Regions from separate parts of the Rhodococcus sp. UNC363MFTsu5.1 genome, predicted to be linked through region 1. Evidence: riboswitches for the same ligand, from Rfam matches in the RefSeq annotation. Region 1 holds a riboswitch; the other holds the start of a gene.
What was found. A riboswitch is a leader RNA that binds a small molecule or an ion and turns the genes downstream of it on or off. The one in region 1 is predicted to bind S-adenosylmethionine.

Region 1 (4,465 bases):
GGGGAAAGGAGATGGTGCCGCTGAAATAGGCGGTGGCCCCGTCGGGGACGTCGACCGCGTAGTAACGCGTCTCCTTCTGCCCCATGGTGTCCAGGTATTGACCAGGTGTCGCCACCGGGGCGTTGTCGTACGTGGGCGTCCCGGTGATCGGTGTCCCGGCCGCCTTGTAGTTGCGGAGCGCGGCGGCGGTGACCCGGGGCAGCGTCCGCTCCAGCGCGGGTCCGTCGGCGGCGTCGGTGTAGGTGCCGCCGGTGGCCTGCGCCATGCAGGTGAGCTGGGCGCGGGCCTTGCCGTCCACCGCGAAGCCGATCGCGTGCATCACCAGATCGACGCCCTGCTGCTTCAATTCCCTGGCGACCTCACACGGATCCGGTGGGGAACAGGTGTCGTCGCCGTCGGAGACGAGCACGATCGACCGCGGTCCCGAGTCAGGGAGGGCGGCGGCCGCCTGGCGCAATGCGGTGCCCATCGGCGTCCACCCGCTCGCCTTGATGCCGTCGACCGCGCTGATCAGCGCGGCACTGTCGAGGGTGTCGGGCTGGTGCAGCACTTGCACGTCACGACATCCCGCTGGCTTGTCCGCTTCGGCGTTTCCGGTGCCGGTGCCGTACACCGTCAGCCCTACCTTCGATTCGGCAGGCGCAGCGCCGGCAAAGGTACGGACGGCCGTCTTCGCGGCATCCATCATCGTGCCCGCCGGATCCGGACGCTGCATGGATCCGGACGCGTCGAGGATGAGCATGGTCGGCGCGTACTCCGGAGCCGAATCCGAGCTCTCCTGCGCTTGGGCCAGTGGTGCGGCAATCGAGAGGCCGATCAGGGCTAGAGCCAGCCCTGCGATCAGCTTGGTCGGTAACTCGGCAATCCTCGGCATTGGCCCCCGCCTGCTTCGTGTGCTCTGCTGCGTCGAGGTTCGACATTACAGACGCGATTCGGGTGGCCACATTGCCCACCGATCACCGGCAGAGCCGGTCCCCCTGGTTACCGGATTCGCTTCTGCGGCAGCTCACTACTCGCATGGGATCCTCCTCAACGCGCGGCGAGCCATTCGTCCGCCGCCTGCGCCGGGGTGAGCTCGCCGACGCGAACCCGCTCCACCATCGCAGCGAGGTCGGCCGAGGTCAGCTCGCCCGCAACGACGTTGAGCGCCTTGACCTGATCCTCGGTGAGCACCCCGCTGCGCATGAGAGGCACCACGTTCTCGGCCGTCGCATCACCCTCGGTCTTCACCTCGGCGTCGCTGTAATCGGATACCGAGAGCCCCTCCGGCAGAGACCTGTTCAGCTCCTCGAACACCTCATCGGGATCGGTGAGCGTCGAGTCCGGCTGAAAGAAGTGCAGGAGCTGCCCGGTGAAGTCCGGCACCACCGTGATGTCCGCCGTCCCGAGATCCTCCACATACTGCGCCCGCGTCTCCGCGGCACCCTCCTCGACCGGGGATCCGGTGCCGCGCAGGATCTCCGCGTAGATCCCCGCAACCACCTGCGACTCGGCACTCTCTCCCGACCCGACGGTGATCGCCGCAGGGGCCTGCGCCTCGTCGAGGCGGGAGTTGTCCACCGTGCATCCGGTGAGCGCGAACACCACGGCCGTAGACATCACCGTCCCCGCGGCCTTCCTCCACCGAGCCGTCATGGCGCGCCACGCTCCTCTCCTCACCCAGCGAATGTCCTCCCTATCGTTACACTCGGTGGCCAGCACCATCTCGAGCGGCCGAGAGATCCGGCTTGTTGACGCCGCAGCAACCAGTCCGAAGGGGACGGGTGCTAACGCCGGAACCGATGGAAGGACGCCATGAGGTTCTCAGCTCGCCGCTCCGCCCGCCCGATCGCCGTCGCCGCGGCGGTCACCGCCCTCACGGTCCTGACCGCATGCGGCAACTCCGACCCGCTCAGCAGCGGCGGTGGCACCGGCTCGGACCCGAACGCGATCATCGTCGGGTCGGCGAATTTCCCCGAGTCCGAGACCGTGGCGAACATCTACGCGGAGGCCCTGCGTGCCAACGGCTTCGACGTGCAGACCAAGCTGAACATCGGCAGCAGGGAGACCTACATCCCCGCGGTCAAGGACGGATCCATCGACGTGATCCCGGACTACACGGGCAACCTGCTGCAGTACCTCGACAAGGACACGACCGCCACCAGCGCCGCCGAGGTGAACGCGGCCCTGCCCGCGGCACTCGGCCCCGACCTGGCGATCACCACGCCCGCGCCCGGCGAGGACAAGGACGCGGTGGTCGTGACCCGCGAGACCGCCGACAAGTGGCAACTGACCTCGATCGGGGACCTGGCGCCCCACTCCGCCGAAGTGAAGTTCGGCGCACCCGCCGAGTTCCAGGAGCGCGCGGGAGGGCTGCCCGGCCTCGAGGCCGACTACGGCCTCGTCATCAGCCCGCAGAACTTCGTGCCGATCGCGGACGGCGGCGGACCGGCCACGGTCGCCGCCCTCTCCTCCGGCCAGGTCACCGCGGCGAACATCTTCACCACCTCGCCCGCGATCGCCAAGAACAACTTCGTGGTCCTCGCGGACCCGAAGAACAACTTCGCGGCGCAGAACGTGGTCCCGGTCCTGCGGGCGAACAAGCAGTCCGAGAAGCTCGCGGCGGTCCTGGACGCGGTGTCGGCCAAGCTGACCACCGAGGAGCTCATCGCCCTGAACACCTCGGTGTCCGGCGACTCGAAGACCGAACCGGACGCAGCCGCCACCGAGTGGGTGTCGGCGCAGGGGCTCGACAAGCCGGTGTCCTAGGCGGCCGGCCTTGATCACCTTCGAGTCGGTCACCAAGCGCTACCCGGACGGCACCACCGCGGTCGACAACCTCGACCTGGTCATCGAGCCCGAGTCCTTCACCGTGTTCGTCGGACCGTCGGGCTGCGGCAAGACGACGTCCATGCGGATGATCAACCGGATGATCACGCCCACCGCCGGCAAGGTGATCGTGAACGGCCAGGACGTCACCCGCACCGACGCGGTCAAGCTGCGCCTCGGCATCGGCTACGTGATCCAGAGCGCGGGCCTGCTGCCGCACCGGACCGTGATCGACAACGTGGCCACCGTGCCTGTGCTGCGCGGCGATTCGCGGCGCGCGGCCCGCAGGGCGGCGCTCGAGGTGCTCGAACGGGTCGGGCTCGACCCCGCGCTGGCCACCCGATACCCCTCCCAGCTCTCCGGCGGCCAGCAGCAGCGCGTCGGCGTCGCAAGGGCCCTTGCGGCCGATCCGCCGATCCTGCTGATGGACGAGCCGTTCAGCGCGGTCGATCCGGTGGTCCGCGAGGACCTGCAGGCCGAGATGCAGCGCCTGCAGGCGCAACTGCGCAAGACCATCGTGTTCGTCACCCACGACATCGACGAGGCGGTCCGGCTCGGCGATCGCGTCGCGGTGTTCGGCCCACACGGCCTGCTCCAGCAATATGCCGATCCCCAAACCGTACTCGCCTCCCCCGCAACGGATTTCGTTGCGGATTTCGTGGGACGCGATCGCGGATATCGCGGGCTGTCGTTCCGGCCCGCCGACGAGGTGCCGGTGCACGCGGTCCGCACCGCCGTCGAATCCGAGCTCGCCGCGCTGCGACTCGACCAGGGCGAGTGGGTGCTCGTGGTCACCGAGGACGGGGCGCCCCGCGGCTGGATCGACGTCACCGGAGTCGAGGGCATCCGGGCGGGCAACACCCTGGTCGACAGCACATCCGCGGGTGGCTCGCTGTTCACGAGGGGCGGGGACCTGCGGCAGGCGCTGGACGCCGCGATCTCGTCGCCGTCGGGAATCGGCGTCGTGGTGGACGAATCCGGCTCGGTCGTGGGCGGGGTCAACGGATCCGAGGTGATCCGCAAGCTCGCGGACCAGCGGCAGGCCGAGGACCAGGCCAGGAACCGGCACTTCTTCAACGGCGAGACGGCCGGCTGATGCGCTGGCTGATCGACAACTTCTCGCAGGTTGTCGACCTCGCGAAGACACACCTCTACCTGGCACTGCTGCCGCTGCTGATCGGGCTGCTGATCGCGGTGCCCGTCGGCATCGCCATCCGGAATGTCGCGTGGCTGCGCAAGACCACCATGACGCTCGCCTCGCTCGCGTTCACGATCCCCTCGCTGGCGCTGTTCGTCACCATCCCGCCCCTGCTCGGGCTGAACATTCTCGACGAGATGAACGTGGTGATCGCGCTGTCGATCTACTCGACCGCGCTGCTGGTGCGCGCCGTGCCCGAGGCCCTCGACTCGGTTCCCGCATCGGTGATCGACTCGGCAACCGCGATGGGCTTCACGCCGCTGCGGCGCGCGCTGACCGTCGAACTGCCGCTTGCCGTCCCGGTACTGATCTCCAGCATCCGGGTCGTCGCCGTCACCAACATCTCGCTGGTCTCGGTCGGCTCGCTGATCGGCATCGGCGGGCTCGGCGAACTGTTCACCAAGGGCTACCAGCGCGACTACCCGGACCAGATCATGGCGGGGCTCATCGCGATCGTCT
Region 2 (4,465 bases), on a different contig from region 1:
CGACAAAGATTCCCGCCAGACCACCGAGGCCCGATGCGATGATGAACGCCAGGTTCTGTACGCGAGGAACCGGGATCCCCATCTGGAGGGCGGCATCGGGGTCCTGCGCCGTCGCCCGGATCGCCAACCCGTACCGTCCGTACTTGAGAAAGCCGGCGAGGGCGGCCATGACCACGATCGTGATGGCGAGCATCACGACGTCCGAGGTCCCGAACCGCACGCCGCCGATCTGCCAGTTGTTGGTCGGCAGCACCGCAGGGAACGGTCGCGTCTCGGGTCCGAAGACCATCTGGACGAGATTCTCGATGATCATGCCCGCGGCGACGGTGGCCAGGAGGGCCGCCACCGCCGGACCACGACTCAACGGGCGCACCGCGACGATGTTGATGACGAATCCGAGCAGACCCGAGACGGCGACCACCACCACGATGGTCGTCCACAGTGACAGCCCGAGTTCGGCGATCAGCCACCAAGCGAAGATCGATCCGAACGCGAACACCGCGCCGTGGGCGAAATTGATCACGTTGGTCACGCCGAAGATCAGGGTGATCCCGACGGCGATCAGCGCATAGGCGTTGCCGTGGATCAGTCCGGCTATGAGGGTGTCGATCATGTGGTGGGTACGAACTTCCCGTTCTGGAGCACCAGCTCGCGGGGCGAGACCCCGTCGGGACGGCGAGACTTCTGGTCGAAGGTGAACTGGCCCAATCCGATTCCGTTGAACTCGGATTCCTTCAGGCCCTTCAGGACACCCTCCCGCGTCGCACCACCGTGGTTCGCGGCGTCGACGAGGACCTTCAGTGCGTCATAGGCGTAGACGTTGAAGTCACCGGGATCGACCCCGAACTTCGCCCGGAACTTGCCGACGAAGTCCTGGATCCGGGGATCGGTGTCCGCCGGGCTGAAGATCCCGTTCACGATGTCGCCCTCTGCCGCGGGGCCGGCCAGCTTGATGAACTGTGGCGTGTTCTGGCCCCCGAAGAACTGCTTGTCGAACCCGACGTCCCTGAGCTGCTTGACCACCAGGGCGCCGTCGGGTCCGTAGCCGAGGTGCACGAATGCCTCCGGCGCCGCCTCACGACCCTTGATCAGGATCGGCTTGACGTCGGTGGAGTCAGGGAGGATCGGCGAGGAGTAGACGATCTCGACACCCTTCTCGGCCGCGAACTGCGAGAAGTACTTGAATGCCTGCTTACCCCAGTCGGTTTCGAGATAGACGACGGAGACCTTCTTCGCCTTGCGGGAAACCCACTCGGCATTGCGCTCCTGGAAGACGTCGAGCGTGATCGATGGACTCCACGAGTACTCGCCCCCGTTGGTGAACTCGACCGCGGAGTTGGTGAATCCGTACTGCACCAACTTGCCCCGGTTGTACACCGGGGAGGCGGCGATCGAGGCGGGCGAGGAGAAGTCGCCGAGCTCGGCGATCACCGTCTGGTCGTCGACGAACTTCGTCGCGATCGGGACGGTCTGCTTCGGGTCGGACTGCGAATCCTCCCATTTGAGCTCGACCTTGCGCCCGTCGACGCCGCCGTTCTGGTTGATCTCCTCCAGCGCCAGGTCGAAGCCCTGCTGCCAGAGACGCCCGTATTCCGCCGACGGCCCCGTCTTGGGGCCCGACACACCGAAATAGACGGTGCCGGCGGTGGCCGCCTCCGAATCGCTGCATGCGGCGGTCAAACCGAGTAGCGACACCGAGGCGACCATTCCCGCCACTAGCCTGCGGGTGCGTCCTCGGACGGCTGGATGGGTACTCATTCTGCGAATTCCTCCGGGTGTTCATCCACGCGAGCTCGCCGCGACAGACGGGAAGCCTTCACCCGCGACCTCGTTGTCGCGGACAAAGGGGAATGGACGTTGAAATAGAGAGACGGGGAATGCGAAATACACCGATCGCCGATACCGGCCCTTCATACGACGAGGGGTCGACGTCGATATCCGTCTCTTTGAATTCTCTACTTGCCTGCGCGATGCAACGGCAGCGCTCGACTCGAATACCGATCAGTTCTCAGACTGATCGGCTTCTACACTCCATGGTGATCATCAACGTGTTCGGCTTTCACAACAGTAGGGGCGCTTGCCGTATCCGCATGGATACAGCCCGGTCCTCACCCGGGGCACCCCACCGCTCCGCGAGGGTTGCCGATCAGCAAGCCGGGGCTGTCAGCTGATACTCATGACCGTTGGGAGAGAAGGTATCCGGGCCTCCACCAGGTGTCAACCGTTCGGTTGGGCTGGCAGGCCGCCACGGCCCGCGCCGGCCTTCCCGCGACCATCCAGCCCTGCACATTTACAATTCCGAAACGGTTCACAATAATTCGGATCACCGTGAAAACAATGGACCCGAACACAATTCAGTAGTGTCGGACCGTGAACGAATCCAGACCGGCGCCGGTCAACCTGAACGTATCCGACGCCCGAATACTCGTCATCGGCGCGAGCAGCGGCATCGGCCTCGCGGCCGCCGCGATGGCATACCGGGCGGGGGCCTCCGTCGTCGGCGTCGCCAGGGGTGAGGCGAGCCTGAAACGGTCCTTCACCACGATCGGCGGACCGGACGCCGCCCGCTTGGTCCCGATCGCGGCGGATGCCCGCGACCCGGCCGGGCTGGAGTCGATCTTCACCCACGCGGGCCCGGTCGATCACGTGCTGCTGACGGCGGGATTCGCCGCGACCGGCCCCGCACGGACCACCCCGTGGCCGGCCCTCGAGTCGGCGTACCGCGACCGCCTCGCGACCGCATATGCCGTCGCACAACGCGCGGCACCCACCCTGGCGGCCGGGGGTTCGCTCGTCTTCACCTCCGGCGGATTCGCGATCCGGCCTGCGGCCGACACCAGCGTCGTCGCGGCCGGGCTGGCCGCACTCGAGACGTTCGTCAGGGGGCTCGCGCTCGAGTTGGCGCCGAGAAATCGCGTCAATGCCATCCGGCCGGGGCGGATCGACACCCCGATGCTGCGCGGCGCCCTCGCCCGCACCGCAGGCGGCCCCGTCGACGACGAATCGGTTGCGGCCGCGGGACGTTCCATCCCGCTCGGGCGAATCGGCGACGCCCGCGAGGCCGCTCACGCGGCGCTGTTCCTGATGGCGAACTCGTACATCACCGGTGTCACACTCGGCGTCGACGGCGGCCAGGGCCTGCGCTAGCAGCCGATCGCACGCTTGCCGAGCTCGATGATCGAGGCCCGAAGGGTGGCCTCGTCCACCGCCTCGGCTCCACCGGTCACCATCGTCAGCAGGTGCGGCACGGTGGACGGCCATGCGGCGATCCCGATCAGTGTGAACAGCGAGATCGCGGTGCGGACGTCCGCCTCGCGGCCGAGCAGGCCCGAGAGGCTCTGCACCTTGTCGAGGTACACCTGGCTGCGCGCCTCGACGCTCGGCAGATCCTCCTCCCGGTAGTGCAACGACTCCCACATCAACAGCCGCAGCAGATCCGGGCGCGCGCGATGGAAGTCGAACACCGCGCCGATGTACTCCTCGATGTCGGTCTCGGGTGTGAGCGGATGCGCCTGACCGAGCTCGGTGAGCGCCTCCATGATCACCGCGTCGAACAGCTTTTCCTTGCTCCCGAAGTACCCGTAGATGCGTTCCTTGTTGACGCCTGCCCGCTCGGCGATCCGGTTGACCCGTCCGCCCGCGATGCCGTTCTCCGCGAACTCAGAGCGCGCCGCGTCCAGGAGTTTTCGTCGCGTCGATGATCCGTCGGCTTGCCCATCCATGCGCGAATCCTATCCGCAACACTTCCGGGTTTCCCGAACCCTTGTGCGCCAACCAACTGGTTGGTAGAAGTAGGGCCTGCCCACACAATGGAAGGACCTTCGATGACCAACGCCCTGCACATCAACGCCTCCGCGCGCGGCAAATCGAGCGACTCGCGCGGCATCGCCACGACGTTCCTGGACGCCCTTGCCGCCCAGGACCCAACGCTCACCGTCGACACGCTCGACCTGTTCGAGGAGCGGCTGCCCGACTTCGGCACCGCCGCCGCGGGCGCGAAGCTCGCCGTCTTCACCGGCCAGGAGCAGACGCTCGAACAGCGTCGGGCCTGGGAGCAGGCCCGAGAGGTCTTCGACCGATTCGCGGCGGCGGACCTCTACGTGCTGAGCATCCCGATCTGGAACTCCGGAATCCCGTACATCCTCAAGCAGTGGATCGATCTCGTCACTCAGCCGGGGTGGGCGTTCGAGTTCGATCCGACGCAGGGGTACACCGGTCTGCTCGCGGGCAAGCGAGCCGTCACCGTCTACACCAGCGGCGTCCACAGCCCCGGCGTCCCCCTGGAGTTCGGAGCCGATTTCGCGACCCCGTTCGTCGAGGACTGGCTGCGCTTCGTCGGCATCGAGTCGGTCTCCGAGATTCGCTACGCCCCGACGGTTCTGACCTCCGACCCCGGGGCCGGCCTTGCCCTCGCGCAGGAGCGGGCGCGTGAGCTCGCAGCTGCCTTCTGATCTCGCGGCGGCGC

Region 2: linked by a shared signal. The riboswitch ahead of BR31_RS0107255 (ABC transporter substrate-binding protein) and the one ahead of BR31_RS0120980 (ABC transporter substrate-binding protein) in region 1 are both predicted to bind S-adenosylmethionine.

What each region holds. Positions count from the first base shown of each region.
Region 1 covers NZ_JMLO01000030.1:51,656-56,120, reverse strand. The annotation lists gene BR31_RS29595 (vWA domain-containing protein) at 1-874, opposite strand, end outside; gene BR31_RS29590 (glycine betaine ABC transporter substrate-binding protein) at 1,030-1,635, opposite strand; SAM riboswitch class I at 1,698-1,788, shown strand; gene BR31_RS0120980 (ABC transporter substrate-binding protein) at 1,795-2,748, shown strand; gene BR31_RS0120975 (ABC transporter ATP-binding protein) at 2,759-3,904, shown strand; gene BR31_RS0120970 (ABC transporter permease) at 3,904-4,465, shown strand, end outside.
Region 2 covers NZ_JMLO01000004.1:104,684-109,148, reverse strand. The annotation lists gene BR31_RS0107260 (ABC transporter permease) at 1-613, opposite strand, end outside; gene BR31_RS0107255 (ABC transporter substrate-binding protein) at 610-1,758, opposite strand; SAM riboswitch class IV at 2,069-2,182, opposite strand; gene BR31_RS0107250 (SDR family oxidoreductase) at 2,371-3,147, shown strand; gene BR31_RS0107245 (TetR/AcrR family transcriptional regulator) at 3,144-3,722, opposite strand; gene BR31_RS0107240 (FMN-dependent NADH-azoreductase) at 3,825-4,451, shown strand; gene BR31_RS0107235 (MFS transporter) at 4,429-4,465, shown strand, end outside.